2 regions of the Streptomyces sp. NPDC058812 genome follow, and region 2 is predicted to be linked to the other one. Evidence: riboswitches for the same ligand, from Rfam matches in the RefSeq annotation. Region 2 holds a riboswitch; the other holds the start of a gene.

What was found. A riboswitch is a leader RNA that binds a small molecule or an ion and turns the genes downstream of it on or off. The one in region 2 is predicted to bind S-adenosylmethionine.
Region 1: another riboswitch for S-adenosylmethionine. It lies ahead of thrC (threonine synthase); the one in region 2 lies ahead of ACFW48_RS27990 (aminotransferase class V-fold PLP-dependent enzyme).

Annotation. Positions count from the first base shown of each region.
Region 1 covers NZ_JBHYOB010000003.1:388,255-402,356, reverse strand. The annotation lists gene ACFW48_RS08710 (trehalose-6-phosphate synthase) at 1-1,317, opposite strand, end outside; gene ACFW48_RS08705 (hypothetical protein) at 1,462-2,127, shown strand; gene ACFW48_RS08700 (glucosyl-3-phosphoglycerate synthase) at 2,131-3,075, opposite strand; SAM riboswitch class I at 3,210-3,357, shown strand; gene thrC (threonine synthase) at 3,376-4,686, shown strand; gene ACFW48_RS08690 (MoaD/ThiS family protein) at 4,683-4,958, shown strand; gene ACFW48_RS08685 (cold-shock protein) at 5,396-5,599, shown strand; gene groL (chaperonin GroEL) at 5,892-7,505, shown strand; gene ACFW48_RS08675 (NADH:flavin oxidoreductase) at 7,734-8,864, shown strand; gene ACFW48_RS08670 (carboxylesterase/lipase family protein) at 8,961-10,490, shown strand; gene ACFW48_RS08665 (DUF397 domain-containing protein) at 11,351-11,566, opposite strand; gene ACFW48_RS08660 (Scr1 family TA system antitoxin-like transcriptional regulator) at 11,550-12,389, opposite strand; gene ACFW48_RS08655 (hypothetical protein) at 12,507-12,896, shown strand; gene ACFW48_RS08650 (TetR/AcrR family transcriptional regulator) at 12,893-13,477, opposite strand; gene ACFW48_RS08645 (nitroreductase family protein) at 13,587-14,102, shown strand, end outside.
Region 2 covers NZ_JBHYOB010000016.1:77-14,178, reverse strand. The annotation lists gene ACFW48_RS28010 (ATP-binding protein) at 1-496, shown strand, start outside; gene ACFW48_RS28005 (response regulator transcription factor) at 516-1,178, shown strand; gene ACFW48_RS28000 (SLC13 family permease) at 1,275-2,690, shown strand; gene ACFW48_RS27995 (glycerate kinase) at 2,711-3,958, shown strand; gene ACFW48_RS27990 (aminotransferase class V-fold PLP-dependent enzyme) at 3,868-5,265, opposite strand; SAM riboswitch class IV at 5,434-5,550, opposite strand; gene trpD (anthranilate phosphoribosyltransferase) at 5,631-6,695, opposite strand; gene ACFW48_RS27980 (cytochrome bc complex cytochrome b subunit) at 6,839-8,476, opposite strand; gene ACFW48_RS27975 (Rieske 2Fe-2S domain-containing protein) at 8,473-9,537, opposite strand; gene ACFW48_RS27970 (c-type cytochrome) at 9,534-10,343, opposite strand; gene ACFW48_RS27965 (heme-copper oxidase subunit III) at 10,409-11,029, opposite strand; gene ACFW48_RS27960 (hypothetical protein) at 11,218-11,619, shown strand; gene ACFW48_RS27955 (Ig-like domain-containing protein) at 11,637-12,914, opposite strand; gene ACFW48_RS27950 (cytochrome c oxidase subunit 4) at 13,043-13,441, opposite strand; partial or broken gene ACFW48_RS27945 (cbb3-type cytochrome c oxidase subunit I) at 13,438-14,102, opposite strand, start outside.

The DNA of each region.
Region 1 (14,102 bases), on a different contig from region 2:
CGCCCGCTCCCCGGCACCAACCGACAACGCCTCGTGCAACGCCTCCGCCGTCCCCGACACGTCGTACGGATTCACCACCAGCGCGTCCTCCCCCAGCTCCTCGTACGCCCCCGCCTCCCGGGACAGCACCAGCACGCACCCCTCGTCGGAGACGACCGGCACCTCCTTCGCGACGAGGTTCATCCCGTCCCGCACAGGGTTGACCAGCGCCACGTCCGCCAGCCGGTACGCCGCCAGCGACCGCGCGAAGTCGTCCTTCACGTGCAGCACGACCGGCGTCCACCCCGCCGTCCCGAACTCGTCGTTGATCGAATCCGCGACCCGCCGCACCTCGGCGGTGTAGTCCCGGTACACGGCGAGGTCCTGCCGCGAGGGGTAGGCGAACGCGACGTGCACCACCCGCTCCCGCCACTCCGGCCGCCCGGCCAGCAGCTCCCGGTACGCCAGCAGCCCCCGCACGATGTTCTTCGACAGCTCGGTCCGGTCCACCCGCACGATCGTGCGGCGCGCACCGCCGTCCGGAGCCGTGCCGATCTCGTCCCGCAGCGCCGCCATCCGCTCGTCCACGTCCGCCTCGTGCGACCGCTGCCGCAGGAAGTCCGCGTCCGCGCCGAGCCCGTGCACGCCGATCTCCGTGCCGCCCAGCCCGCACACCAGCGCGTCGCAGCACGCGGTGAACGCGTCCGCCCACCGCCGGGTGAGGAACCCGAGCCGGTCGGCGCCGAGCATGCCGCGCAGCACCTGCTCGGCGATGTCGTCCGGCAGCAGCCGGAAGTAGTCGACCGGCGCCCACGGCGTGTGCGAGAAGTGCCCGATCCTGAGATCCGGCCGCAGCTCGCGCAGCATCCCCGGCACCAGCGTCAGGTGGTAGTCCTGCACGATCGCGACCGCGCCCTCGGCCGCCTCCTCGGCCAGCGCCTCGGCGAAGGCCCGGTTGTACGCCTCGTAGGAGGCCCACTGCCGCCGGAACTCCGCGTCGAAGGCCGGCTCCAGCGGTGTCTGGTAGAGCATGTGGTGCACGAACCACAGCACGGAGTTGGCGATGCCGTTGTACGCGTCCGCGTGCACGTCGGCCGGTACGTCCAGCATGCGTACGCCGTCCTCGCCGACCCCGCGCCGCACCGCCTCGCGGTCGCCGTCGCCGAGCGCGGAGCACACCCACAGTGCCCCCGCGTCCGGCCCGATGGCCGACAGTCCGGAGACCAGCCCGCCACCGCCGCGTTTGGCGTGCAGCGAACCGTCCTCCCGCACCTCGTACGAGACCGGCCCCCTGTTGGAGGCGACCAGCACCTGAGCAGCACCGAAGGTTGAAGCCATACGCCTCAACCTAGCCCGGCCCCGAAACCCTCAAACGTGGGCGGGCGGTCCCTCGGCATCGATTGCGTCACGCGCCTTGTGTGGATGGCGTGAAGGGAATGAGGATGTGCGGTGCACATTTCAACTTCCTGGGGGGTGGGCTCCATGCCCATACGCATGCGCGGACGCGCGGGCGCGGTGGCACTGGTCGCGGCCTCCGCGCTGGCCCTGGCCGGCTGCGGCGACGGCAGCGCCGGTGCGGACGCGGCGGACGGGCGACCGGCCTCGGCCACCGCCACACCGACGCCGACACCGACCGCGACGCCGACCCCCACACCTACCCCCACGCCCACACCCGCCGTCGTCACGCTGGACGACCACACCGGTGCCACCATCGGAGAGGCGGTCGGTGCGGCCAAGAAGGCCGGGCTCGCCTACGCCGTCCAGCTCCAGGGCACCGGCGGGAAGCGGGCCTCCTCCTGGTCCGCGGGCGAGGAGGTCTGCGAGCAGATCGACGACCCCGGCGGCTCCCACGAGGTGGCGTTCACCGTCCCGCGCAACGGCCACGACTGCTCCGGGGACGCGCTGTACACCCCGGAACCGGAACCGCGGCCCGAGGAGCCGGCCCGGACGGCGGACCCCGGCACCGGTTCCGGCGGCGGCACCGGCGGCTGCGAGCTCACCAGTCCCGCGGGCAACTGCTACGCCGACGGCCAGTTCTGCGCCAAGAAGCACCGTGGCCTGAGCACCCACGGCCGCGGCGGCGAGTACCTGACCTGCGAGCCGGACTCCGGCGGCACCTGGCGCTGGTCGGACGGCGTACCCGGCTGACGCTCAGGCCGCCTTCCGGGCCGCGTACTCCGCGATCTCCGTCATCGGGGGCCGTTCCTCGGCGTCCACGGAGTACGTGCGCGGCTCGAAGCCGTCGGCGCCCCGCTCGAACTGGATGAGGGACGGCCGGACCAGGTGGCCGCGGGCCAGCCGGAGCTGGGCGGTGCGGTAGATCGCGGCGGACATGCGGCCCAGTGCCTGGCCGTCCTGGTGCCGGTGCTTGCGGACGCCGACGTCGACCTGTGCGAGGGCGTCCAGGCCCACCAGGTGCAGGGCGTCGACCAGCATGCCCAGCTCGACTCCGTAGCCGACGGGGAAGGGGAGCTGTTCGAGGAGGGAACGGCGGGCCGCGTACTCGCCGCCGAGCGGCTGTACGAAGCCGGCCAGCTGCGGCCAGTGCATGTTGAGCAGCGGACGGGCCATGAGTTCCGTGACCCGGCCGCCCTGGCCGGGAGCGGCGTCGAGGGGCCGGTCGTACATGGCCTTCACGAGGTGCACGTCCGGCTCGGTGAGCAGCGGGCCGACGATCCCGGACACGAAGTCGGCCGAGAACTCGCGCAGGTCCGCGTCGACGAAGCAGACGATGTCGCCGCCGGTCACCAGCAGCGAGCGCCACAGCACCTCGCCCTTGCCCGGCACGGCCGGGACGCGGGGGAGGATCGCGTCGCGGTGCACGACACGGGCGCCCGCCGCCGCGGCCACCGCCGACGTACGGTCCCTCGACCCGGAGTCCACGACCACCAGCTCGTCCACGAGCGGCACCCGCAGCATCAGCTCCCGGCGGATCACCGAGACGATGCCGCCGACGGTCGCCTCCTCGTCGAGGGCGGGGAGCACCACGCTGACCGACTGCCCGGTGGCGTGCTTGGCGGCCATGAGCTGCTGGATCGGCCGGTCCGCCACGGACCAGGAGCGTGCGCTCAGCCAGCGCTCGACTTCTTCCAGCACGGTCTCCGGCTCCCTCTGTGATCCATCTCGCGGTTCGGACGACTATCTCAACGGTCATGGACGTCGGTTACAGTCTTGAACAACGCGGGTGACCATCGCATGCCGGGGTCACCGCGCGAACAACAACTGAAGACCGCTCATCCAGAGGGGCAGAGGGATACGGCCCGTTGAAGCCCCGGCAACCCTCCAGTCGGTTCTTGTCACGCGGACGTGGCGAGGCTCCCGGCTAGGGAAGGTGCCAAATCCGTCTCACGGCGAGATGCGTCGTGAGGAAGATGAGGAGAAAGGGCCTCGCCTCACATGGCTGTGCAGACTGTCGAAAGCACCACCGACACCACCGCTTCCACCCCCTCCGCCGCCACCCCGGTCGATCTCGGTCCCGCCGCGGCGCTCACCTGCCGCGAGTGCGGTCACCGCGTACCGCTCGGCCCGGTCTTCGCCTGCGAGGAGTGTTTCGGCCCGCTCGAGATCGCCTACGACTTCTCGGCGTACGACACCGAGGAACTGCGCAAGCGGATCGAAGCGGGCCCCGCGAACATCTGGCGTTACGCCCCGCTGCTGCCCGTCCCCGCCGACGTGGCCGACAAGCCGAACATCAACCCGGGCTGGACCAAGCTGGTCAAGGCCGACAACCTGGCCCGCGAGCTGGGTGTCACCGGCGGTCTGTACGTCAAGGACGACTCCGGCAACCCGACGCACTCCTTCAAGGACCGCGTCGTCGCGCAGGCCATCGAGGCCGCCCGCGCCTTCGGCTTCACCACCCTCTCCTGCTCCTCCACCGGCAACCTCGCCGGTGCCGTCGGCGCCGCCGCCGCCCGCGCCGGCTTCCGCTCCTGCGTGTTCATCCCGCACGACCTGGAGCAGGGCAAGGTCGTCATGGCCGCCGTCTACGGCGGTGAGCTGGTCGGCATCGAGGGCAACTACGACGACGTGAACCGCTTCTGCTCCGAGCTGATCGGCGACCCGGCCGGCGAGGGCTGGGGCTTCGTCAACGTCAACCTGCGTCCGTACTACGCGGAGGGCTCCAAGACCCTCGCGTACGAGATCTGCGAGCAGCTCGGCTGGCGCCTGCCCGACCAGCTCGTCGTCCCGATCGCCTCCGGCTCCCAGCTCACGAAGATCGACAAGGGGCTGCAGGAGCTGATCAAGCTCGGCCTGGTCGAGGACAAGCCGTACAAGATCTTCGGCGCCCAGGCCGAGGGCTGCTCGCCGGTGTCCACCGCCTACAAGGCCGGCCACGACGTCGTACGCCCGCAGAAGCCGGACACCATCGCCAAGTCCCTGGCGATCGGCAACCCGGCCGACGGCCCCTACGTCCTCGACATCGCGCGCCGCACCGGCGGCGCCGTGGAGGACGTGACCGACGAGCAGGTCGTGGACGCGATCAAGCTGCTGGCCCGCACGGAGGGCATCTTCGCGGAGACGGCGGGCGGCGTGACGGTCGGCGTCACCAAGAAGCTGATCGAGGACGGCGTCCTGGACCCGTCCCTCACCACCGTCGTCCTCAACACCGGCGACGGCCTGAAGACCCTCGATGCGGTGGCCGGCACCGGCCTCACCGCCACCATCCGCCCGAACCTGGACTCCTTCCGAGAGGCTGGCCTCGCATGAGCGTGACCGTTCGCATCCCGACCATCCTGCGCACCTACACCGGCGGCAAGGCCGAGGTCGCCGCCGACGGCGCGAACCTCGGTGAGGTCATCGCCGACCTGGAGAAGAACCACACCGGTATCGCCGCCCGTGTCCTGGACGACCAGGGCAAGCTGCGTCGCTTCGTCAACGTCTACGTCAACGACGACGACGTCCGCTTCGAGCAGGGCCTGGAGACCGCGACCCCGGAGGGCGCCGGCGTCTCCATCATCCCGGCGGTCGCCGGCGGCTGACCCGCCCCTCGTTACCTCTGGTAATCGCGGTAACGCTCAGTTCAACGAATTGCCCCCTCCGTAAGAGAAGCGGAGGGGGCAATTCCATGTGGTTGAGCGCGGTAGGGTTGGGGAACGCGCTCCCGATCGGAAGGTCGGGAACCCTGAATTCCTGCCGCCGGCCCGACAAGATGTAGCCAAAGTGTGGGCGTATTTCGCGGCTTTTGTTCTCTTTGTGTGCCCCGACTTGACCCGAATTCAGGCGAATTCTCGCCACATTCCGGACCAGGTACGTCCAGATTTCTCGTCCGATTGACCTGTTGCAGACGGCAGTTGGACAGATACATTCAGCCGCGGTCGACGCGTTCCGGCGCACGCCCCCAGTCGTGGGGGGTGAGGTCTGACCCGGGTCCGCGAAGTGCGGATCTGTGCAAGGGCCAGTAATAGGGGAGTTAGGCATGGCTCAGGGCACCGTCAAGTGGTTCAACGCGGAGAAGGGGTACGGCTTCATCGCGGTCGACGGTGGTGCGGATGTTTTCGTCCACTACAGCGCGATTCAGATGGACGGCTACCGCACCCTCGAAGAAGGCCAGCGGGTCGAGTTCGAGATCTCGCAGGGTCAGAAGGGCCCGCAGGCCGACATGGTTCGCCTCAGCGCCTGAGACGCGCGACCACGGCAAGTCAGCGGTCTTCTCCGAAGGGCCCGCACCCCACGGGGTGCGGGCCCTTCGGTCTGCCCCGAACCCGCGCCGATCCCCGAGAGGCGCTTGCACTCGGCAGGGTCGAGTGCTAATCATTGCGTTAGCACTCTGAAGGTGAGAGTGACAACGAAGGACCGGGTCGGTGAGGCCCGCAGGCCGGGTGGGGAAGGAACCACGAGGCCGGCGAGCCGTCCGTCGCGGGCGCGGGCGCGGTCCGAAGGAATCACCCCCAGTCCTGGAGGGACCACTTCACATGGCCAAGATCATCGCGTTCGACGAGGAGGCACGGCGCGGCCTCGAGCGCGGCATGAACCAGCTCGCGGACGCCGTCAAGGTGACGCTCGGCCCCAAGGGCCGCAACGTCGTCCTCGAGAAGAAGTGGGGCGCCCCCACGATCACCAACGATGGTGTCTCCATCGCCAAGGAGATCGAACTCGAGGACCCGTACGAGAAGATCGGCGCCGAGCTGGTCAAGGAAGTCGCCAAGAAGACGGACGACGTCGCCGGTGACGGTACGACCACCGCGACCGTTCTCGCCCAGGCCCTGGTCAAGGAAGGCCTGCGCAACGTCGCCGCCGGTGCCAACCCGATGGCCCTGAAGCGCGGCATCGAGAAGGCCGTCGAGGCCGTCTCCGCCGCCCTGCTGGAGCAGGCGAAGGACGTCGAGACCAAGGAGCAGATCGCCTCCACGGCCTCCATCTCCGCCGCCGACACCCAGATCGGCGAGCTCATCGCCGAGGCCATGGACAAGGTCGGCAAGGAAGGCGTCATCACCGTCGAGGAGTCCCAGACCTTCGGTCTGGAGCTGGAGCTCACCGAGGGTATGCGCTTCGACAAGGGCTACATCTCGGCGTACTTCGCCACCGACATGGAGCGTATGGAGGCGTCGCTCGACGACCCGTACATCCTGATCGCCAACTCCAAGATCGGCAACGTCAAGGACCTGCTGCCGCTCCTGGAGAAGGTCATGCAGTCGGGCAAGCCGCTGCTGATCATCGCCGAGGACGTCGAGGGCGAGGCCCTGTCGACCCTGGTCGTCAACAAGATCCGCGGCACCTTCAAGTCCGTCGCCGTCAAGGCCCCGGGCTTCGGCGACCGCCGCAAGGCGATGCTCCAGGACATCGGCATCCTCACGGGCGGTGAGGTCATCTCCGAGGAGGTCGGCCTCAAGCTGGAGAACGCCACGCTCGACCTCCTGGGCAGCGCGCGCAAGGTCGTCATCACCAAGGACGAGACCACGATCGTGGACGGCGCCGGCTCGGCCGACCAGGTCCAGGGCCGGGTCAACCAGATCCGCGCCGAGATCGAGAACAGCGACTCGGACTACGACCGCGAGAAGCTCCAGGAGCGCCTGGCGAAGCTGGCCGGCGGCGTGGCCGTCATCAAGGCCGGTGCCGCCACCGAGGTCGAGCTCAAGGAGCGCAAGCACCGCATCGAGGACGCCGTTCGCAACGCGAAGGCGGCCGTCGAGGAGGGCATCGTCGCCGGTGGTGGCGTGGCCCTGCTCCAGGCCTCCCAGGTCTTCGAGAAGCTGGAGCTGTCGGGTGACGAGGCGACCGGCGCCAACGCCGTGAAGCTCGCCCTGGAGGCCCCGCTGAAGCAGATCGCCGTCAACGGTGGTCTCGAGGGCGGCGTCGTCGTGGAGAAGGTCCGCAACCTGACCGTCGGCCACGGCCTCAACGCCGCGACCGGTGAGTACGTCGACATGATCGCCGAGGGCATCATCGACCCGGCGAAGGTGACCCGCTCTGCCCTGCAGAACGCCGCCTCCATCGCCGCGCTGTTCCTCACCACCGAGGCCGTCATCGCCGACAAGCCGGAGAAGGCCGCCGCGGGCGGCGCTCCGGGCGGTGACATGGACTTCTGATCGACCTCTGGTTGATCGACCGTCCTTCACGTACCGAGGGCGGCACCCCCTGTTCCGGCAGGGGGTGCCGCCCTCGGGCGTTTTCGCCGGCTCCCGTCCGCGATGTGCCATGGATCACGCCGGGCCGGGAGCCGCGGGCGGAATGACCGCGAGGGGTGCGCCCGTTGTCGTGTAGGCGCGATCAATGCATGCGCACATACCACCCGGTACCTCCCTAGGAGCCCCCACGTGACCGTCACCGCCCCCGACGCCGCCTCGCGCGCCGCCCAGATCCTCGCCCGCCCGGCCACCATCAACGGCCTGACCGTGCCCAACCGCATCGCGATGGCCCCGATGACCCGGATGTTCTCCCCGGGCGGCATCCCCGGCGACGACGTGGTCTCGTACTACTCCCGTCGCGCCGCCGCCGGTGTCGGCCTGATCGTCACCGAGGGCACGTACGTCGGCCACGACTCGGCCGGGCAGAGCGACAGCGTCCCGCGCTTCCACGGCGAGGAGCAGCTGGCCGGCTGGGCGAAGGTCGCCGAGGCGGTGCACGCGGCGGGCGGCACGATCGTGCCGCAGCTGTGGCACGTCGGGATGGTGCGGAAGGCCGGCGAGCCGCCGTTCGCGGACGCCCCCGCCGTCGGCCCCTCCGGCCTGCGCATCGGCGAGGACGAGGTCACCGGCAAGGTGATGACCCAGCGCGACCTGGACGACGTCATCGGCGCCTTCGCCGAGGCCGCTGCCGCCGCCGAGCGCATCGGCTTCGACGGCGTGGAACTGCACGGCGCCCACGGCTACCTCCTCGACCAGTTCCTGTGGGCGGGCACCAACCGCCGCACCGACGCCTACGGCGGCGACCCGGTCTCCCGCACCCGCTTCGCCGCCGAGATCGTGGCCGCCGTGCGCGACGCCGTCTCGCCCGGGTTCCCCGTGATCTTCCGCTACTCCCAGTGGAAGCAGGAGGCCTACGGTGCCCGCCTCGCCGAGACCCCCGAGGAGCTGGAGGCGATCCTCGCCCCGCTCGCCGCGGCCGGCGTCGACGCCTTCCACGCCTCCACCCGCCGCTACTGGCGTCCCGAGTTCGACGGCTCCGACCTCAACCTCGCCGGCTGGACCAAGAAGCTGACGGGCAGGACCGCCATCACGGTCGGCTCGGTGGGCCTGGACGGCGACTTCACCAAGGCCTTCCTGGGCGAGGGCGCCCCGGTCGGCAGCCTCGACAACCTCCTCGACCGCCTGGAGCGCGACGAGTTCGACCTCGTCGCCGTCGGCCGGGCGCTGCTCCAGGACCCGCGGTGGGCCGAGAAGGTCCTCGCCGGGAACTTCGACGCGCTCGCCCCCTACGACGCGGCGTCGCTGAAGTCCCTCAGCTGACCCGGACCGGTCCGGATGCGCACCGCGGCGTAAAGTCCGTGGGATCACCAACTACTGCCGTACGTACGTCCAACGGCGTTCAGTGAGGAGTGATCGATGACGAACCCCGAGGCCTCGGGGCCCGTGGTGCGCACCGCCGCCGGATCGGTACGGGGACGGCGGGAGGACGGCCTGAGCGTCTTCCGCGGCATCCCGTTCGCCGAACCGCCGGTGGGCGAGGCCCGGTTCGCCGCCCCGCGCCCCGCCCGCGCCTGGGACGGAACACGCGAGGCGTACTCCTTCGGCCCGCCGCCCCCGCAGGACCTCGGCATCGCGGGCGCCACCGGCGTCCTGGACGTGCCCGAGGGCGACGACTGGCTGACGGCCAACGTCTGGACCCCCGCCCCCGACCCGGCCGCCCGCCGCCCGGTCATGGTGTGGATCTACGGCGGCGCCTACAAGCTCGGCCACTCCGGCAGCCCCGGCTACGACGCCCGCCGCATCGCCGAGGACGGCGACCTCGTCGTCGTCACCTTCAACTACCGCGTCGGCATGGAGGGTTTCGCTCACATCGACGGCGCCCCCGCCAACCGGGGTCTCCTCGACCAGGTGGCCGCGCTGGAGTGGGTGCGGGACAACATCGCGGCGTTCGGCGGCGACCCGGACCGGGTCACCGTCTTCGGCGAGTCGGCGGGCGCCGGTTCCGTGGCCTCCCTCATGGCGATGCCCCGCGCGGCCGGCCTCTTCCACCGCGCCATCGCCCAGAGCGTGCCGGGCACGTTCTACTCCGACGAGCTGGCCCGGGACGTCGGCGCCGCCCTCGCCGCCGAACTCGGCCTGCGCCCCACCGTCGCCGACCTGGCGGCCGTGGACCCGGGACAGCTGGTCAAGGCGGGGCAGTCCCTCGCCCCGAAGATGCCCGGGCGCGTGGACCGCTGGGGCCGGGCCGCGCCCACGGTCACCCCGTACTCACCGGTCGTCGACGGCGACGTACTGCCGGTCATACCGTGGCAGGCACTCGCGTCCGGCGCGTCCCGGGACGTCGACCTGATCGTCGGCCACAACCGCGACGAGAACCGCCTCTTCACCGCGATGGCGGGCAAGCTCGGCCAGATCGGTGCGGAGCGCGCGAGCGCGGCCCTACGCCTGTACGCGCCGGGCGGCGAAGAGGCCTACCGGGCCGCGTACCCGGGCGTGTCCGCGAACGACCTGTACGAACGCGTGCAGACCGACTGGCTGTTCGCCATGCCCTCGCTGCACCTGGCCGAGGCACACCTCGCGGGCGGCGGCCGGGCCCACGTCTACGAGCTGACCTGGCCGGCCCCGGCCGACGGTGCGCTGGGCGCCTGCCACGCTCTGGACGTCCCGCTCCTCTTCGGGACGTTCCAGGCCGACGTGGGGCTGCTCGTCTTCGGCGGTGCCGAACCTTCGCCGGAGGCGCTCGCCCTGTCGTCCCGTTTCCGGTCCTCGTGGACCGCGTTCGCGCGCACGGGCGACCCCGGCTGGCCCGCGTACGGCACGGAACGGCGCCTGGTCCAGGTCCTGGACGCGGAGCCGGTCGTCGCGCCGTACCCGGAGGAGGCGTCGAGGCGCCTGTGGGAGGGGCACGAGTTCGCGGCGCTGCCTCTGCTGAAGCCGGGGGAGTGAGAGCCGGCCTCACGGCACCCCCGGTTTCCAAGTGACCGTGGGGGCCGCCCGCTTCTCGGCCAGTGTCGTGCCTCCGCGACCCGCGTCAAGGGCGCTGCGCGTCGGCTGCGCCGATCGGCCTGCGGCCGACCCTTGACCCGGCTCGCTCCACCACGGGTGAGAAGCGTGCGGGCGGCCCGGGGAAAGCGGTGGCCCGGGTACGCCGGTCCCTTACGTCGGCTGCGTGACGTCCCGGGGCTGTGGGGCGCGCTCGCACCTCGCATGCACGCCGGGCCGTCTCAGCGGCTTGCGGTGAGTAGGTGGGGGCGGGGGTGGTCTCGAAAAGCGAGGACACTTCGGCCCGAAGTGTCCTCGCTTTTTGGGAGGGTCCCCAGGCCAGGCCAGGCCAGGGGAGGTGCTCGCGGGGCTGATTGGAGCGTTTGTCCCACCCATCGCCCACACGCAACCCGCTCATCCTGCGCAAACGCGTGTCGAGGGCCATAGGGCGTGGGTCATTCGCTCCAATCACCCCCCTCCACCACCCTCCGCGCGCACCCACCGGTAGTCGCCGAGACGGCGAGGCGTGCCGCCACCGGAGCCGGTGCGCCACCGCAGCACCCACCCGCCGCAAGCCGCTAAGCTCTCCCGGCGTGCTGGCGAGGCGCGAGCGCGCTCCATCACGCCGGGGAGCCGGGAGCCGACTCAGGGGACCGGCGTGCCCGGGCCACCACTTTTCCCGGGCCGCTTGCTCGCTTCTCCCTCGTACTGGAGCGAGCCGAGTCAAGGGTCGGCCGCAGGCCGATCGGCGCAGCCGACGCGCAGCGCCCTTTACTCGGGTCGTGGAAGCACGACACTGGCCAAGAAGCGGGCGGCCCCCACGGTCACTTGTAGGCCGGGGACGCCTTGAGGTCGCTGACGAAAACAGTCCAGGCGTCGGCTCGGAACAGGAGTTTCGGGCCGCGGGGGTTCTTGCTGTCGCGGACGGGGACGACGGTCCCTTCGACGGCGACTTCGAGGCAGTCGCCCCCGTCCCCTGCGCTGTAGCTGGACTTGTGCCAAGTGACGCTACGGAGTTCGGCATCAGGGGTGCTGTTCATGCTCGTAAGTCTGCGCCACCGACTGGATCAGGGCCAGGGAGTCGGGTGGGGAGAGAGCGGTGGCCTGGAGGAGGCTGAACGTGAGGGTGTGGCGGGCGAGCGTGGCGGGATCGTCCAGCAGCTTGCCCATGTCCAGTCCCTCGACGAAGCAGAGCGGAGCCGCGTCGGCGAACTCCATGAGCTTCAGCGAGCCTCCCATGGCGGCATGCGTCCCGGCACTGAACGGGAGCACCTGCGCGATGACCCGGCGACGGCCCACCATGCCCGCAACATGGTGGAGGGCCTCCGCCATGGCCGCTGTTCCGCCGACTGGCCGTCGGAGCGCGGCCTCGTCAAGTACGACCCACAACAGCGGCGCTGTTGGACCGTCCAGTAGCCGAGCGCGCTCCATGCGGGTGGCCACCAGTTCCTCGATCTCCGGGTCGGAGGCCATGGGACGGTAGGTGCGGAACAGGGCTTCGGCGTACGCCGGGGTCTGCAAGAGGCCCGGGATGAGCAGCGGGAGATAGTGCCTGATCGTCGTAGCGACTGCCTCCGCCTCCGCCGCCTCGGCAAAATGCTCGGGATACTTCGACTTCGCCGAAGCCGCGCAGTTGCGCTGGAAGAAGTCCTCCGTGCCGAGGACCTCGTCCAGCAAGCGCGCGTACTCCGGCTGCATCCTGCGCGTACCGGCCTCCAGCTGGCCGATGAACGAGCCGCTGACGAACAGCCGCCCGCCCAGTTCCTCCTGGCTCAGCCCGGCCTTCTCGCGGGCATGGCGTAGCTCGGCGCCGAGGAGGGCGCGGGGGGACGAGGCGGGGTCGAGGTCTTTCGGTCCAGGCATGGCACGGAACTCCCGGTCGCACAGCAGGGGTTGTTGGGGCTCCCTGTATGGCCAGGTTAGGGGCGGAACGGACACGCTGTGTCGCGAATCACGAACTCAGCGTGGAGGTGAGGAAGGGTGCGGTCGACCGAAGAAGTCGTCGAGTCCTTGCGGCAGGCCCTCGTGGGTGCCGGAGTCGTACTGCCGTCCCTGTGCGTCGATCCGGTGACCGGCGCGAGTGAGGAGCCGTTCGCGTTGGTCGACCTGGGGCGTTGCAACGTCCGGGTCGCCGAGCGGCTGGCGTCGGTGGTGCGGGGTGAGCGGCCGGCCGTCGGTACGCATGCCGTGGACACGCGGGACGGGCGCGTGGGGGAGGTCATGGGGCATGTCGGCGGCAACGTGCGGCTGCGGCCGGTCGGTGGGGGCCGGGAGTGGGACTGCCCGAAGGGCTCGGTGGCTGACGCGCGGCCGGAAGAGCTGATGCGGGCCCGGCTGCGCAGGACGAACCACGAGAGCGTGCGGGGCTAGGCCAGAGCGTTGTCCAGGAGGACCTCCGCTGCCGCCCGCGCGTGTCGTCCGTAGTCCGCCTCACCCAGCACCATGGCGCGGCTGGCGGCCCCGTCCGCGAGAGTGACGAGTTGTTCGGCGAGTGCGGCGGGCTCGCGGCAGCCCAGTTCCGTCACCAGTGCCGTGACCAGTCGCACCATCAGCAGTTTCTGGTCGCGGGCGTAGGAGTGGACCGCGCTCTGCGGGTCGGGGAACTCTGCGGCGGCGTCGATGAACGGGCATCCGCGTACTGGAGCCGCGTCCGCCGACGGCAGGGTGAACAGCGCGAGGATCCGTTCTCTCGCTGGGACGTCCTCGCGAATCAGCGCGCTCTCCAGGGTGTGACCCGACGAGGCGAGGTCTTGAAGATGGGCGATGACCAGGTCGCTCTTGGTCCGGAAGTGCGCGTAGAGGGTGCGCTTGGACACCGGTGCCTGCTCTGCCACCTGTTCCATACCGGTCGCGTTGATCCCTTGGGCCGCGAACAGTTGGGCAGCGGCGGCCAGGATGCGTTCGCGCCCCCCGCGCCCCTGCCGTCGAGATGCCGTCGTCACCGTACTCATGAGCTAAGTATACGTTCTCGTTTACTTAGGAGGTGGTGCTCGGTTACAGTGGAGTCGTAGGTAAACGTAAGTGTTTACCTAAGCGTCCTTGAGCCTTGAGGAGAGTCCTATGGGTGGGCTGGTTTCCACCGAGTTGAGCGACTATGCGGAGAAGCTGATACGCGGGCGCCACGCGACACGCGCGTTCCGCCCCGAAGCCGTGCCCGACGACACGATGCGCGCGATCTTCGCCCTTGCCGGCGCCGCGCCGTCCAACTCCAACGCGCAACCGTGGCGGGTCGAGGTGGTCAGCGGCGCGAAGCGCGAACGCCTGGCGGACGCCTTGCGGGCGGCCCACGCCGAACAGCGCACCTCGGCCGACTTCCCGTACTCCGAGGGCATGTACGCACCCGCCCATCAGGAGCGGCGGGCGGCGTTCGGCGCCGGCCTGTACGGAGTGCTGGGCATCAGCCCCGACGACCACGCGGCACGCGCGGCCTACGACGCGCAGAGTCTGCGCTTCTACGGGGCGCCCCATGCCGCGTTCCTGTTCGTCACCGGCGATGGCGGGGCGCGACTGGCCGCCGACGTCGGCGCCTACATGCAGACGCTGCTCCTGGCCATGGCCGCGTACGGCGTGGACAGT
Region 2 (14,102 bases):
CATCGTGGAGGACCTGCTGCTGCTCGCCAAGGCCGACCGCCCCGACTTCGTCACCCCCGAGCCGGTCCAGCTCGCCGAACTCACCGCCGACGTCTACGTCAAGGCCCGCACCCTCGGCGACCGGGAGTGGGTGCTGGCCGAGGTCGCCGACCGCGAAACCCAGCTGGACCCCCAGCGCGTCACCCAGGCCATGGTGCAGCTCGCGCAGAACGCCGTGCAGCACACCACCACCGGCCAGACCATCCGCATCGGCTCCCGCGCCGACGGCACCCGCGTCGAGCTGTACGTCGCCGACTCCGGGCCCGGGGTCCAGCCGCAGGACGCCGAGGTCGTCTTCGAGCGGTTCCGGCGCGGCACGGCCCGGCGCGGGGTGCGCGGGAGCGGTGCCGGGCTCGGGCTGTCGATCGTCAAGGCGATCGCGGAGGGCCACGGCGGGCGGGTCGCCCTGCGCACCACCGAGGGTGGCGGCGCCACCTTCGTACTGACACTGGACTGATTCCGGAAGAGGCACGCCCATGAACCGCATCCTCATCGTCGAGGACGAGGAGCGCATCGCCTCCTTCGTCGAGAAGGGCCTGCGCGCCAACGGCTTCACCACCACCGCTGTCGCCGACGGCGACGCCGCCTACGAGTACGCCCTCACCGGCGGCTTCGACCTGGTCGTCCTGGACATCGGGCTGCCCGGCCGGGACGGCTTCACGGTCCTGCGGGAGCTGCGCGAGTCCCGGGTGACGACCCCGGTGATCGTGCTGACCGCACGGGACTCCGTACGGGACACGGTGGCCGGCCTGGAGGGCGGCGCCGACGACTGGATGACCAAGCCGTTCCGCTTCGAGGAACTGCTCGCCCGGGTTCGGCTGCGACTGCGTACGGCGGCCAGGGCACCGGAGGTGACGGTGCTGAGGTCCGGCGACCTCTCCCTGGACCTGCGTACCCGCCGCGCCCGTGCCGCGGAGCGGACGGTCGACCTGACGGCCCGTGAGTTCGTGCTGCTCGAACTGTTCCTGCGCCACCCTGGGCAGGTCCTGTCGCGGGAGCAGATCCTGTCCCACGTGTGGGGCTACGACTTCGACCCCGGCTCCAACATCGTGGACGTCTACGTGCGGGCGCTGCGCAAGAAGCTGGGGGCGCAACGGGTGGAGACGGTACGGGGCATGGGGTACCGGCTGCCGGGCTGACGTACCCGGCCCGCCGACGGCCGACCGGCTTTTGTGTGAAGTTTCCTTCATGTCGGGCTCATTGAGGACTCACCACCCGGGAGAACCCTCGATGACGTGACGTTGAACCTCCGCCTGGCGGCGGCCCTCTGCGTGGCGCTGTCCCTGTGCGCGCTGCTGGCGGTACCAGCGAACTTCCCCGCCCTCGGCGGTGACGCGCGCCTCACCCTCGCCGTGTTCGCGCTGGCCACCTGCGCCTGGATCGGTACGCCGATCGACGACACGTACATCGCGCTGGGCGCCGGACTCGCGCTGACCGCTACCGGCGTGATCAGCAGCGACACCCTCTTCGGCACCCTCGGCGACGACACGGTGTGGCTGCTGATCTGCGCCTTCGTGCTGGCGGCGGCGGTGACCCGGACCGGCCTCGCGGGGCGGGCGGCGGCGTTCCTGGTCGGCGGGGCGCGCAGCGTACGGCAGTTGGTGCATCTGACGACGGCCGCGCTGGTCGTGACGGCGTTCGCGGTGCCGGCCACGTCGGGCCGGGCGGCGCTGGCGTTGCCGGTGTTCCTCGCCCTCGCCAAGGCCCTCGCCGACCGGAAGCGACTGGTCGTGATGCTGGCGCTGCTGTTCCCGACCGTGATCCTGCTGTCGGCGGTGGCGACCCTGATCGGCGCGGGAGCGCATCTGATCACGGTGTCGGTGCTGTGGGAGGCGACCGGCGACCGGATCGGCTTCACCCAGTGGCTGCTGCTCGGCCTGCCGCTGGCCGTGACCTCCTCCCATCTGGCCGCCGAGACGGTCCTGTTGACGACCACACGGCGAGCGGACCGCAAGGCCCCGGTCCACATCACCGCCGAGGAGATACAGCGGCACAGCGAGAAGCCGGTCACCGGTCCCTGGACGCAGGCGGAGAAGCGCTGCGCCGCGCTGCTGGCCACGGTGGTGGCCCTGTGGTGCAGCGAGCCCCTGCACCATGTGTCGCCCGCGGTCGTGGCGCTGATCGGGGCGGTCGTCGCCTCCTCGCCCGCGCTCGGCACCGTACAGCTCAAGGACGCGCTGAAGACCGTCCCCTGGTCGCTGCTGCTGTTCATGGCGGCGACCATGGCGATGGGCGTCGCGCTCGCCGACTCCGGCGCGGCGAGGTGGCTGGTGTCGGGGCTGCCCGCGCACGTCGCGCCGGCCGTCTTCCTCGGGGTCGTGGTGGCGGTGAGCACGGCGGCCCACCTGGTCCTCCAGTCCCGCTCGGCCCGCTCCTCCGTCCTGGTCCCGCTGGTGATCGCCGCGGCCGTGGGCGCCGGGGTCAACCCGGTCGCCGCCGCGCTCGCCTCCACCGCGGCCGCCGGTTTCTGCCACACGCTGCCGGCCTCCGCCAAGCCGGTCACGCTCTTCTCCGACATCCCCGGCACCCCCACCTACTCCCCGCGCGACCTGCTGCGGCTGTCCGCCGTCCTGGCGCCGCTGACCGCCGCCCTCGTGCTGTTCTTCGCCGCCGCCGTCTGGCCGCTGCTCGGCGTACCCGTGACTCGTTGAAGGAGCCCTCCATGTCCTCCATGCCCTCTCCGCTGAACCGTGTCGTCGTGGCCCCCAGCGGCTTCAAGGAGTCCCTGTCCGCGCAGGCCGCCGCCGACGCCATCGCGGCGGGTGTCCGCCGGGTCCTGCCGGACACCGAGATCGACCGCGTCCCGCTGGTGGACGGCGGTGAGGGCACGGCCGTCGCGCTGGCCGCCGCGACCGGCGGGCGGCTGGTCGCGCTGGCCGCCACCGGCCCGGTCGGCGAACCCGTCGGCACCCATTTCGCGCTGCTCGGCGCCCAGGACACGGCGGTGGTGGAGATGGCGGCCGTCGCGGGCCTCTCCCTGGTCCCCCGCGCCCTGCGCGACCCGGGCGCCACGACGACGTACGGCGTCGGCGAGCTGATCCGCGCCGCGCTCGACACCGGGGTACGGCGCGTCCTGGTCGGCTGCGGCGACTCGGGCACGTCGGACGGGGGCGCGGGCGCACTCCAGGCGCTGGGGGCCCGGCTGCTGGACGCCGACGGCTTCGAACTCCCGCACGGCGGCCGGGAGCTGAGCCGCCTCGCCCGCATCGATCCGTCCGGTCTGGACGCCCGGCTGAAGGACACCGAGCTGCTGGTGGCCTGCAACCCGTTCAACGTGCTGTGCGGCGAGCGGGGCGTGGCCCGGGTGTTCGGCCCGCAGAAGGGGGCGACGCCCGCGCAGGTCGAGGAGTTGTCGGCCGGTCTGGAGAACTGGGCGCGCGTCCTCACCCGGGACCTCGGTGTCATCGGCACGGACCTGCGAGGCGGCCCCGGCACCGGCGCCTCCGGCGGGCTGGGCGCCGGGCTGGCCGCGGTCGGCGGCCGGCTGCTGCCCCGCTTCGACGTGCTGCTCGACCACCTCGACCTGGACGCCCGCCTCGCCCGCGCCGACCTGGTGCTCACCGCCGAGGGCGCCCTGGACCACCAGACGCCGCGCGGCAAGGTCCCGGCCGAGGTCGCCCGCCGCGCCAAGCTCTACGGCCGTCCCGTCCTCGCCCTGGCCGGCACGCTCGGCGAGGGCGCGCACGAGGTGCCGGGGGTGGACGCCTGCCACGGCATCATGCCGGCGCCGATGGCCCTGGCGGACGCACTGCTGCGCGCCGCCGAACTCCTCACGGACGCCACGGAGCGGGCGCTGCGGATGATCCTGCTGGGGTCGCGGCTGCCGGGTCAGGCGGCGGTGCCGGCGGCCGCGGTGCCGACCGCGGAGGTGTCGGCGGCGGACGTGTCGGGCACGCAACGCCCGTCCTCGGTCCGGTAGTTCCACCGGGCGCCGTCGTTCACCAGTTCCTTGACGGCGTTCACGAACCGCTCGACGTGCTCGTCCGGGGTGCCCGCGCCGAAGCTCACGCGGATGGCGTTGAGGGACTTCTCCCCCGGCGCCGCCTCGGGGGCGCCGCACTCGCCCTGCGCCTGCGGGTCGCTGCCGAGCAGGGTGCGCACCAGCGGGTGGGCGCAGAACAGACCGTCGCGCACCCCGATGCCGTACTCGGCGGAGAGCGCGGCGGCGAAGTGGGAGCTGTTCCAGCCGTCGACGACGAAGGAGAGCACGCCGACGCGGGGGGCGGCGTCGCCGAAGAGGGAGAGGATCCGCACCTGCGGCACCTCGGCGAGGCCCTCCCGCACCTTCCCGATCAGGTATTCCTCGCGGGCGACCAGCGTGTCGAACCCGGCCTCGGTGAGGGCCTTGCAGGCGGACGCGACGGCGTAGGCGCCGATGACGTTGGGCGACCCGGCCTCGTGGCGGGCGGCGCTGTCGTGCCACTCCACGTCCACGCCGCCGTCGGCGCGCCGGGTGACCCTGCGGCTGGCGCCGCCGCCGGCGAGGTACGGCTCCGCCTCGCGCAGCCAGTCCGCGCGGCCGGCCAGCACACCGGAGCCGAAGGGGGCGTACAGCTTGTGCCCGGAGAAGGCGACCCAGTCGACGTCCAGGTCGGCCACGGAAACGGGGTGGTGCGGGGCGAGCTGGGCGGCGTCCAGGACGATCCGGGCGCCGTGCGCGTGCGCGGCGGCGGCCAGTTCGCGCACCGGCCACAGCTCGCCGGTGACGTTGGAGGCGCCGGTGACGCACACCAGGGCGGGGCCGTAGGGCTCGCGGGCGGCGAGGGCGCGCTCCAGGGTCTCGACGGCCTGCGCGGGAGTGCGCGGGGCGTCCAGGTAGGTCACGTCGGCGTCCCGCCAGGGCAGCAGCGAGGCGTGGTGCTCGGTCTCGAAGACGAAGACCCGGCAGCCGGCGGGCAGCGCGGCGGCGAGCAGGTTGAGGGAGTCGGTGGTGGACCGGGTGAACACGACCTGGTCCCCTTCCCGGCATCCGAGGAACTCGGCGACGGTCTCCCGGGCGTTCTCGAACAGGTCGGTCGACAGCTGCGACAGGTACCCGGCCCCGCGGTGCACGCTGCCGTAGTAGGGGGCGTAGGCCGCCACGTCGTCCCAGACCCGCTGGAGCGCGGGCGCGCTGGCGGCGTAGTCGAGCGCGGCGTAGGTGACCTCCCCGCCGGTGACGAGCGGGACGGTGACGTCCCGGCCGAGCACGGGCAGCGGGGTGGCGACAGCGGTGGGTACGGACATGGCGGACTCCCGTGAGGACCAGCGCCAAGAGGGGCGCTGTGAAGATGCGAAGTGAAGAAGAGGTGTGCGGAGGCGGGGCTCTGCGGCCCTATCGCATTCGCTTGTTCACGGGAGACTCCCTCGGACGACCCAGGACCCCTGGACCCACACTCTTGAAAGCGTGCGAGGGGTCCGCGCTTGCCGTGAACCTTGCTGTCCACGGCCTGGTCTTCACCCGGGGCACCCCGCCACGGACGGAGGGTTGCCGGACAGTCGGCCGGGGCCTCATGACTGTCACTCATGACCTGACGAAAAACCTAGGGGAAATGATCGGCGCCCCGCAACCCGAGTCCGGATCGCGGGACGCACGTCACACGAGAGGGCGGCTACGCGTGGGTCGCCGCCACCCAGCGCTCCAGGACCCGCCTGGCCGCGCCCGAGTCGACCGCCTCCGCGGCCCGGTCCATCCCGGCCCGGATCTGCTCGGTCAACGGCCCGTCGCCCGGCTCCAGCGCCACCAGGGCCGCCGCCGAGTTCAGCAGCACCGCGTCCCGCACGGGGCCCGTCTCGCCGGCCAGCAGGCGGCGGGCGACGTCGGCGTTGTAGGAGGCGTCGGCGCCGCGCAGCGCCTGAACCGGTACCAGTTCGAGGCCGACGTCCCGCGGGTCGAAGGTCTCCTCGGTCACCCGGCCGTCCCGCACGACCCACACCCGGGAGGTGGACGTCGTGGTCAGCTCGTCGAGGCCGTCGTCGCCCCGGAAGACCAGGGACGAGTGGCCGCGCTCGGCGAAGACACCGGCGATGATCGGCGCCATCCGGGCGTGGGCGACCCCGATCGCCTGGGACTTCACCTGGGCGGGGTTGGTCAGCGGACCCAGGAAGTTGAACACGGTGCGGATACCCAGCTGGCCGCGCGCCGCCGCGACATGGCGCAGTGCCGGGTGGAACTTCACGGCGAAGCAGAAGGTGATGCCGGCCTCCTCGGCGACCTCCGCCACCCGCTTCGGCGTCAGCTCCAGGTTGACCCCGAGCTTCTCCAGGACGTCGGAGGCCCCGGACGCCGAGGAGGCGGCCCGGTTGCCGTGCTTGACGACCCTCGCGCCCGTGCCGGCCACGACGATCGCCGACATGGTGGAGATGTTGACCGTCTTGGCGCCGTCGCCGCCGGTGCCGACGATGTCGACCGTCTCCCCCGGCACCTCGATCACGTTGGCGTGCGCGTACATGGTGCGGACGAGGCCGGAGATCTCCTCGACGGTCTCGCCCTTGGACCTGAGCGCCACCGCGAAGCCGGCGATCTGCGCGTCGGTCGCCTCGCCGCGCATGATCACGTCCAGCGCCCAGGCGGTGTCGTCCGCGGAGAGGTCCTGGCCGTCCAGCAGTCCGTTCAGCAGGGCGGGCCAGGAGCGGCCCGCCGCGGTGTCGCCTCCAGCGGGGGTCACAGCGCTCATGAGCCGCTCCTGAATCGTGTGTTTCGCGGAAAGGGAGTGTGGTCCCACGTGTGGTCCCACCCTATCCAGCCCCGGGCACGGCGAAGGGCCCCGTCCGCGGAACGGACGGGGCCCTTCGGCCGTGGTGTGGCGACGCTGGAGGGTCAGTGGTGGCCGTGGCCGCTCGTGATCTCCTTGTACTCCTCGACGGTCGGCTTCGGAATCTGCGACTCCTCGCCGTAGTACCCCTTGCTCAGCTTGGCGCGGAGCTTCTCCGTGCGCTTCACCTTGCGCCGGACGCCGTTCTCGTCGACCTCCGGGCCGATCTCGGCCGGCTTGTACTGCTCGTGCGCCGTGAGCGTGTGCAGCTGCTCCTGGCTGAGCGGCTCGTGCACCTCGATGAACTCACCGTGCGGCAGGCGCTTGATGATGCCCGACTCGCGGCCGTGCAGCACCTTCTCCTTGTCCCGGCGCTGGAGGCCGAGGCAGATCCGCTTGGTGACTATGAACGCGACGACCGGGGCGACGAAGAACCCGATGCGGACGAACCAGGTGATCGCGTTGATCGACAGGTGGAAGTGCGTGGCCCACAGGTCGTTGCCGCCGCCGATCAGCAGCACCATGTACCAGGTGATCCAGGCGACACCGAAGGCGGTCCGGGTCGGGGCGTTCCGCGGGCGGTCCAGGATGTGGTGCTCGCGCTTGTCGCCGGTGACCCAGGACTCGATGAACGGGTAGACCGCGATCGTCGCCAGGACCAGCGGGAAGATGATCAGCGGGATGAGCACACCCAGGACGAGCGTGTGACCCCAGAAGTTGATCTCCCAGCCCGGCATCACACGGATCAGGCCCTCGGAGAAGCCCATGTACCAGTCGGGCTGGGCGCCGGTGGAGACCATGTCCGGCCGGTAGGGGCCGATGGACCAGATCGGGTTGATCGTGGCGATGGCCGAGACGGCGGCGATCACACCGAAGACCAGGAAGAAGAAGCCTCCGGCCTTGGCCATGTACACCGGCAGCAGCGGCATGCCGACGACGTTCTTGTTGGTCTTGCCGGGACCCGCGAACTGCGTGTGCTTGTGGTAGAAGACCAGGATCAGGTGGCCGACCACCAGGCCGAGCATGATGCCCGGCAGCAGCAGGATGTGGATCGAGTAGAACCGGGCCACGAAGTCGTGGCCGGGGAACTCCCCGCCGAAGAGGAAGAACGAGATGTACGTGCCGACGATCGGCACGGACAGGATCGCGCCCTCCATGAAGCGGATACCGGTGCCCGAGAGCAGGTCGTCCGGGAGCGAGTAACCGGTGAAGCCGGTGAACATGCCGAGGACGAACAGCAGGAAGCCGAACAGCCAGTTGATCTCACGCGGCTTGCGGAACGCGCCGGTGAAGAAGACGCGCATCATGTGCACGAACATGCCGGCGAGGAAGATCAGCGCCGCCCAGTGGTGGATCTGCCGGATGAGCAGACCACCGCGGACGTCGAAGCTGATGTCCAGCGTCGAGGCGTACGCCTCACTCATCAGCTGGCCCTGCAGCGGCACGTACGAGCCGTGGTACGTGACCTCGTTCATCGAGGGGTGGAAGAACAGCGTCAGGTACACACCCGTGAGGATGATGATGATGAAGCTGTAAAGGCAGACCTCACCCAGCATGAACGACCAGTGGTCGGGGAAGATCTTGCGCATGTTGGCCTTGGCCAGGGAGTAGATCCCCAGCCGGCCGTCGGCCCAGTCGGCGACGCGCTCGCCGGCCGGTGCCTTCCCGCGAGAGCGGGGGGCTTCGTTGGCTGTAGTGCTCATCCGCGCTCCCAGAAGGCAGGACCGACGGGCTCTTCGAAGTCGCCGAGCGCTTCGAGGTAACCCTCGTCGTTCACGCCGATGCGCAGCTGCGGCAGGGCGTGACCGGCGGGACCGAAGATCACCCGGGCACCGTCGGCAAGGTCGAAGGTGGACTGGTGGCAGGGGCAGAGCGCGTGGTGCGTCTGCTGCTCGTACAGGGAGATCGGGCAACCGACATGGGTGCAGATCTTCGAGTACGCCACGATGCCCTCGTGCGACCACTCGAGCTCGCGCTTGTCCTTGATGGCCTCCGGCTCCAGCCGGATGATCATCAGGGCCGCCTTGGCGATCTCGGTCATGAACTCCTCGTCGTGCTCCTCCAGGCCCTCGGGCATGGCGAAGGTGAGCGAGCCCACCGCGACGTCGGAGGGGCGCAGCGGCTCGTGGGTGTTCATGTTGACGAGCAGCTTGCCCTTGGACCACAGGGTGTGCCGGAGCTTGGTGCCGGGCAGCGGGCCGAGGTCGCGCAGCAGGACGACGCCGGAGAGCGGCACCAGCGTGAGCGCGCCCAGCATCGTGTTGCGGATCAGCTTGCGGCGCCCGATCACGGACTCCTTGGCGCCCTGCTTGAAGTCCGCGTGGACCTTGGCACGGGTCTCGGCGTCGGCCTCGATCGGGTGACGCTCGTCGGCGACCTCCTCGTCGGACATCAGCGTGCGGGCCCAGTGGACCGCGCCGGCGCCGATCGCGAACAGCGCGACGCCGAGCGTCATGCCGAGCGCGAAGTTCAGCGCACTGATGTGACCGAGCGGGAAGATGTAGACCGACTTGTCGACCGGGATCGTCACGAACGAGGCGATGAAGCCGACGGTGGCCAGCATCGACAGCGTGAACAGCAGGGCGACCGTGCGCTCGGACCGCTTGGCGGCCCGCTCGTCGGTGTCCTGGATCCGGTGCTCGTGGGGCGGCAGACCCGGGTCGGCGAACGGGTTCTGCTCGTCCGCGGTGCGCAGCGAGCCGTGCCGGTGCGGGGCGTCCTGCTCAGCGGGCAGGTTCTCTTCTGGAATGTCTTGGCTACTCATGACTTCTTGGCCTTTGCGGTCCGAGCGGCGACCCAGACGGCGACGGCGATCAGGGCGCCCAGTCCGAACACCCAAGCGAACAGACCCTCACTCACCGGACCGAGTCCGCCGAGGTTGAGGCCACCGGGCTCCACGGTGTCGTCGCTGTTGACCGCGTCCAGGTAGGCGATGATGTCCTTCTTGTTCTGCTCCGACATCGTGGTGTCGGGGAAGGAGGGCATGTTCTGCGGGCCGGTCTGCATGGCCTCGTAGATGTGCTTGGGATCGACGTCCTCGAGGCTCGGCGCGTACTTGCCGTGCGTCAGGGCGCCGCCCTTGCCGGTGAAGTTGTGGCACTGCGCGCAGTTGTTGCGGAACAGCTCACCGCCCTTGGCGATGTCCGCGCCCTCCGGGCCGTACTTCTCCTCCGACGGGATGGCCGGACCGGCACCCAGCGAAGCGATGTAGGCGGCCAGCTGGTCGATCTCGGCCTGGGAGTAGATCACCTTCTTGCGCGGGACCTGCGCGCCGGGCTGCTGGGCCGGCATACGGCCGGTGCCCACCTGGAAGTCGACGGCCGCGGCGCCCACGCCGACCAGGCTCGGGCCGTCGGTGGTGCCCTGACCCCCGGTGCCGTGACAGCTGGCACAGCCGACGGCGTAGAGCTTCTTGCCCTCGTCGATGGCGAGGGACTGGGCGGTTTCATCGGCCTGCGCCTTGCCCGCGGGTGCGAACGCGGCGTACAGCCCCCCTGTGCATGCCAGCGCGAGGAGTAGGACGACGAGCGCCGCCAGCGGGTGGCGTCGTCGTGCGGAGAGCTTTTTCACGGATTACCCCGGTGTCAGGATCTTCTGCGTCGATGCTTCTGGTATTGGGCGGGTGCGCGCCGCGACTACTTGATCATGTAGATCGTGGCGAAGAGACCGATCCAGACGACATCGACGAAGTGCCAGTAATAGGACACGACAATGGCCGCGGTCGCCTGCTCGTGGGTGAACCTCCGGGCCGCGTAGGTGCGGCCGAGGACCAGCAGGAAGGCGATGAGACCGCCCGTCACGTGCAGTCCGTGGAAGCCGGTGGTCAGGTAGAACACCGAGCCGTACGGGTCCGACGAGAGCGAGAGGCCCTCGTGCTTGACCAGCTCGGTGTACTCGAACACCTGACCGCCGATGAAGATCGCACCCATCACGAAGGTGACGATGAACCACATTCGGAGCTTCTTCACGTCACCGCGCTCGGCCGCGAACACGCCGAGCTGGCAGGTGAGGGAGGAGAGCACCAGGATCGTGGTGTTCGTCGCGGAGAACGGGAAGTTCAACGCGTCGGCCTTCTCGGACCAGAAGTCCGGGCCGGTCACCGATCGCAGGGTGAAGTACATCGCGAAGAGGGCCGCGAAGAACATCAGCTCGGAACTCAACCAGATGATGGTTCCGACGCTGGTGAGGTTCGGCCGGTTGACCGACGGGTGCGCGTGCCCGGTTTCTACTGTCGTTGCTGTCGCCACGACCGACATTATGTCGGTCGCTTATCCCGCCCTCACCCCGGGGGGTGCCGTTCGGAGTGTCCGCCCCGTCTGTACTGCCCGTATGGCCCATCGAACGGCCCGTCGAAGCCGTGTCCGAACCAGTGTTGACGAGGAGTTCGAAGGAGTAGCATCCGGCGCGACGGGCTACGACTGTTTCACTGCGTATCGGAGGAAGCATGCAGCCGACCGCCACGGTGCTGGTCTACAGCGACGACTCCAACACCCGAGAGCAGGTGCGGCTGGCGACCGGTCGACGGCCGGCTCCGGACGTGCCCGTGGTCGAGTTCGTGGAGTGCGCCACCCAGGCCGCCGTGATCAAGGAGCTGGACAAGGGCGGGATCGACGTCTGCGTCCTGGACGGCGAGGCGGTGCCCATGGGCGGCATGGGGCTCTGCCGGCAGATCAAGGACGAGGTCTTCCAGTGCCCGCCGGTGCTGCTGCTCATCGCCCGGCCGCAGGACGCCTGGCTGGCGACGTGGAGCCGGGCGGAGGCGGCTGTGACGCTGCCGGTGGAACCGGTCGAGTTCGCGGGTGCGCTGGCCGCGCTGCTGCGGCAGAAGAGGCTGCAGGGCGTTTAGGGGCGCCCCGGGGCACCTCACACCACCGTCGGCCGCAGCCGTGCCGCCTCCTGGGTGTTCGGGGCGCTGTCGGTGCCGCCGGTCAGGGCGCTGCCCGTACGCCATTTGTTCCAGTCGAGGTTCCAGTCGCCGAAGCCGTTGCCGAAGGGTTCCATCGTCTCGCCCTCGGAGTTGACCACCTCGACGAGGTCGCCCTCCTGGACGACGCCGAAGAACCACTCGGCGTTGGCGGTGCTCATGCCGACGCAGCCGTGGCTGACGTTGGCCAGGCCCTGGGAGCCGACCGACCAGGGGGCGGCGTGCACGTACTCGCCGCTCCAGGTGACCCGGGTGGCGAAGTACACGGGCAGGTCGTACGACTCCGAGGAGCCCTCGGCGATGCCGACGGTGCTGCTGCGCATGCGTACGAAGGGTTCCTTGCCCAGGACGACCTTGACGCCGTTGCGGGTCTCGAAGCCGGGCTTGCCCGAGGTGACCGGGATCTGCCTGATCTCCTCGCCGTCCCGGTAGACCGTCAGCGTGTGCGCGGCGGCGTCGGTGACGGCCACGACGCGGTCGTCCGTGGTGATCTTCAGGGGCTTGGCGGTGCCACCCCACATCCGGTCGCCGACCTTGATGCCGTCGAGGGTGCTGCGGACCTGGACGGTGGCGTGGGCGGGCCAGTACTCCTTGGGCCGGTAGTGGAGTTTCTTGTCGTCCACCCAGCGCCAGGCGCCCTCCACGGCGGGCGTGGAGTCCACCTTCAGGGCGCGTTCCACTATGGCCCGCTGGGCGCTGTCCCGGACCGGCTGGCTCAGTTCCGCGGTGATGGGCTGACCGACGCCGTACGCGCCCGCCTTGGGCCCGAAGGAGACGTCCAGGGTCTTCTTGGAGCTGGGCAGTCCGGTCTCGAAGGTGAGGACCTTGCGGCCGGGCGCGCCGTCGCCGTCCTCGGTGCTCACCCGGACCGTGTAGTGGGCGCCCGCGGCCAGCGGCGAGGTGCTGTGCCAGCGGGCTCCGTCGGCGGAGAGTTCGCCCGCGACGTAGCGGCCCGCCGCGTCCATGGCCGTGACGTCCGTGATGCGCCCGTCGGCGCCCTCGGCGACGACCTCCAGGGGTTTGTCGGGGTCGGCCTTCTTCCCGGCGTCCGTGGGGCCGTTGAAGGAGATCTGGCCGGCCGCGTCGTAGGGCGAGGCGGACAGCGGGTTGTCGTCGTCGCCGCTGCAGGCGGTGACGCCCGCGCCGAGGGCCATCACCAGCAGGGTGCAGCCGACGACCGTACGCCCCCGCGCCTGGAAGTGAACCGTGTCGCTCATGGCCTCACGCTAGGGAGCGACGTCAGCGGCGGCACGGTGGGTAACCCGGACGAGTGAGGCGGGTACTGCATACGAGGGGCCCGGACGCTCCTGACGGAGTGTCCGGGCCCCTCGGCGCTCGGCGCGTGCTACTGGGTGCGGTTCTCACCGCGGTAGTACTCGAAGACCCAGCCGAACAGGCCCACGAGAAGGATCGGTGCCGAGAAGTACATGATCCACCAGCCGACCGCCACGCCCAGGAAGGCGAGCGCTCCGCCGAACCCGAGCGCCAGCGGCTGCCAGCTGTGCGGGCTGAAGAACCCGATCTCGCCGGCGTCGTCCGCGACGTCCGCTTCCTTGTTGTCCTGGGCACCGGCGTCGACCCGCCTGGCCGTGAAGGCCAGGTAGAAGCCGATCATGATGGACAGGCCGAAGGCGAGGAAGAGGGCCGTGGTGCCGGCCGGCTCCATCGACCAGTAGCCGTAGACGATCGCGACGGCCAGGATGAAGACGCTCAGCCAGATGAAGAGCTGTCCCTGGATCTTCACTTGCCGGCCTCCTTGCCGCCGGCGAGGGTCTTCTCACCGTGACCGACGTTCTCGAGCTGGTCGATCGCCGAGACCTCCGGGTGGTGCAGGTCGAAGGCGGGGGATTCACTGCGGATGCGCGGCAGCGTGAGGAAGTTGTGCCGCGGCGGCGGGCAGGAGGTCGCCCACTCCAGCGAACGGCCGTAGCCCCACGGGTCGTCCACGTTGACCGGCTTGCCGTACTTGGCCGTCTTCCAGATGTTGTAGAAGAACGGCAGGAGCGACATGCCGAGCAGGAACGAGCTGATCGTCGAGATCGTGTTCAGGGCGGTGAAGCCGTCGGCCGCCAGGTAGTCGGCGTACCGGCGCGGCATGCCCTCGGCACCCAGCCAGTGCTGGACCAGGAAGGTGCCGTGGAAGCCGATGAACAGCGTCCAGAAGGTGATCTTGCCGAGGCGCTCGTCCAGCAGCTTGCCGGTGAACTTCGGCCACCAGAAGTGGAAGCCGGCGAACATCGCGAACACCACGGTGCCGAACACCACGTAGTGGAAGTGCGCCACCACGAAGTACGAGTCCGAGACGTGGAAGTCCAGCGGCGGCGAGGCCAGGATGACACCGGTCAGACCACCGAAGAGGAAGGTGATCAGGAAGCCGGTGGACCACAGCATCGGTGTCTCGAAGC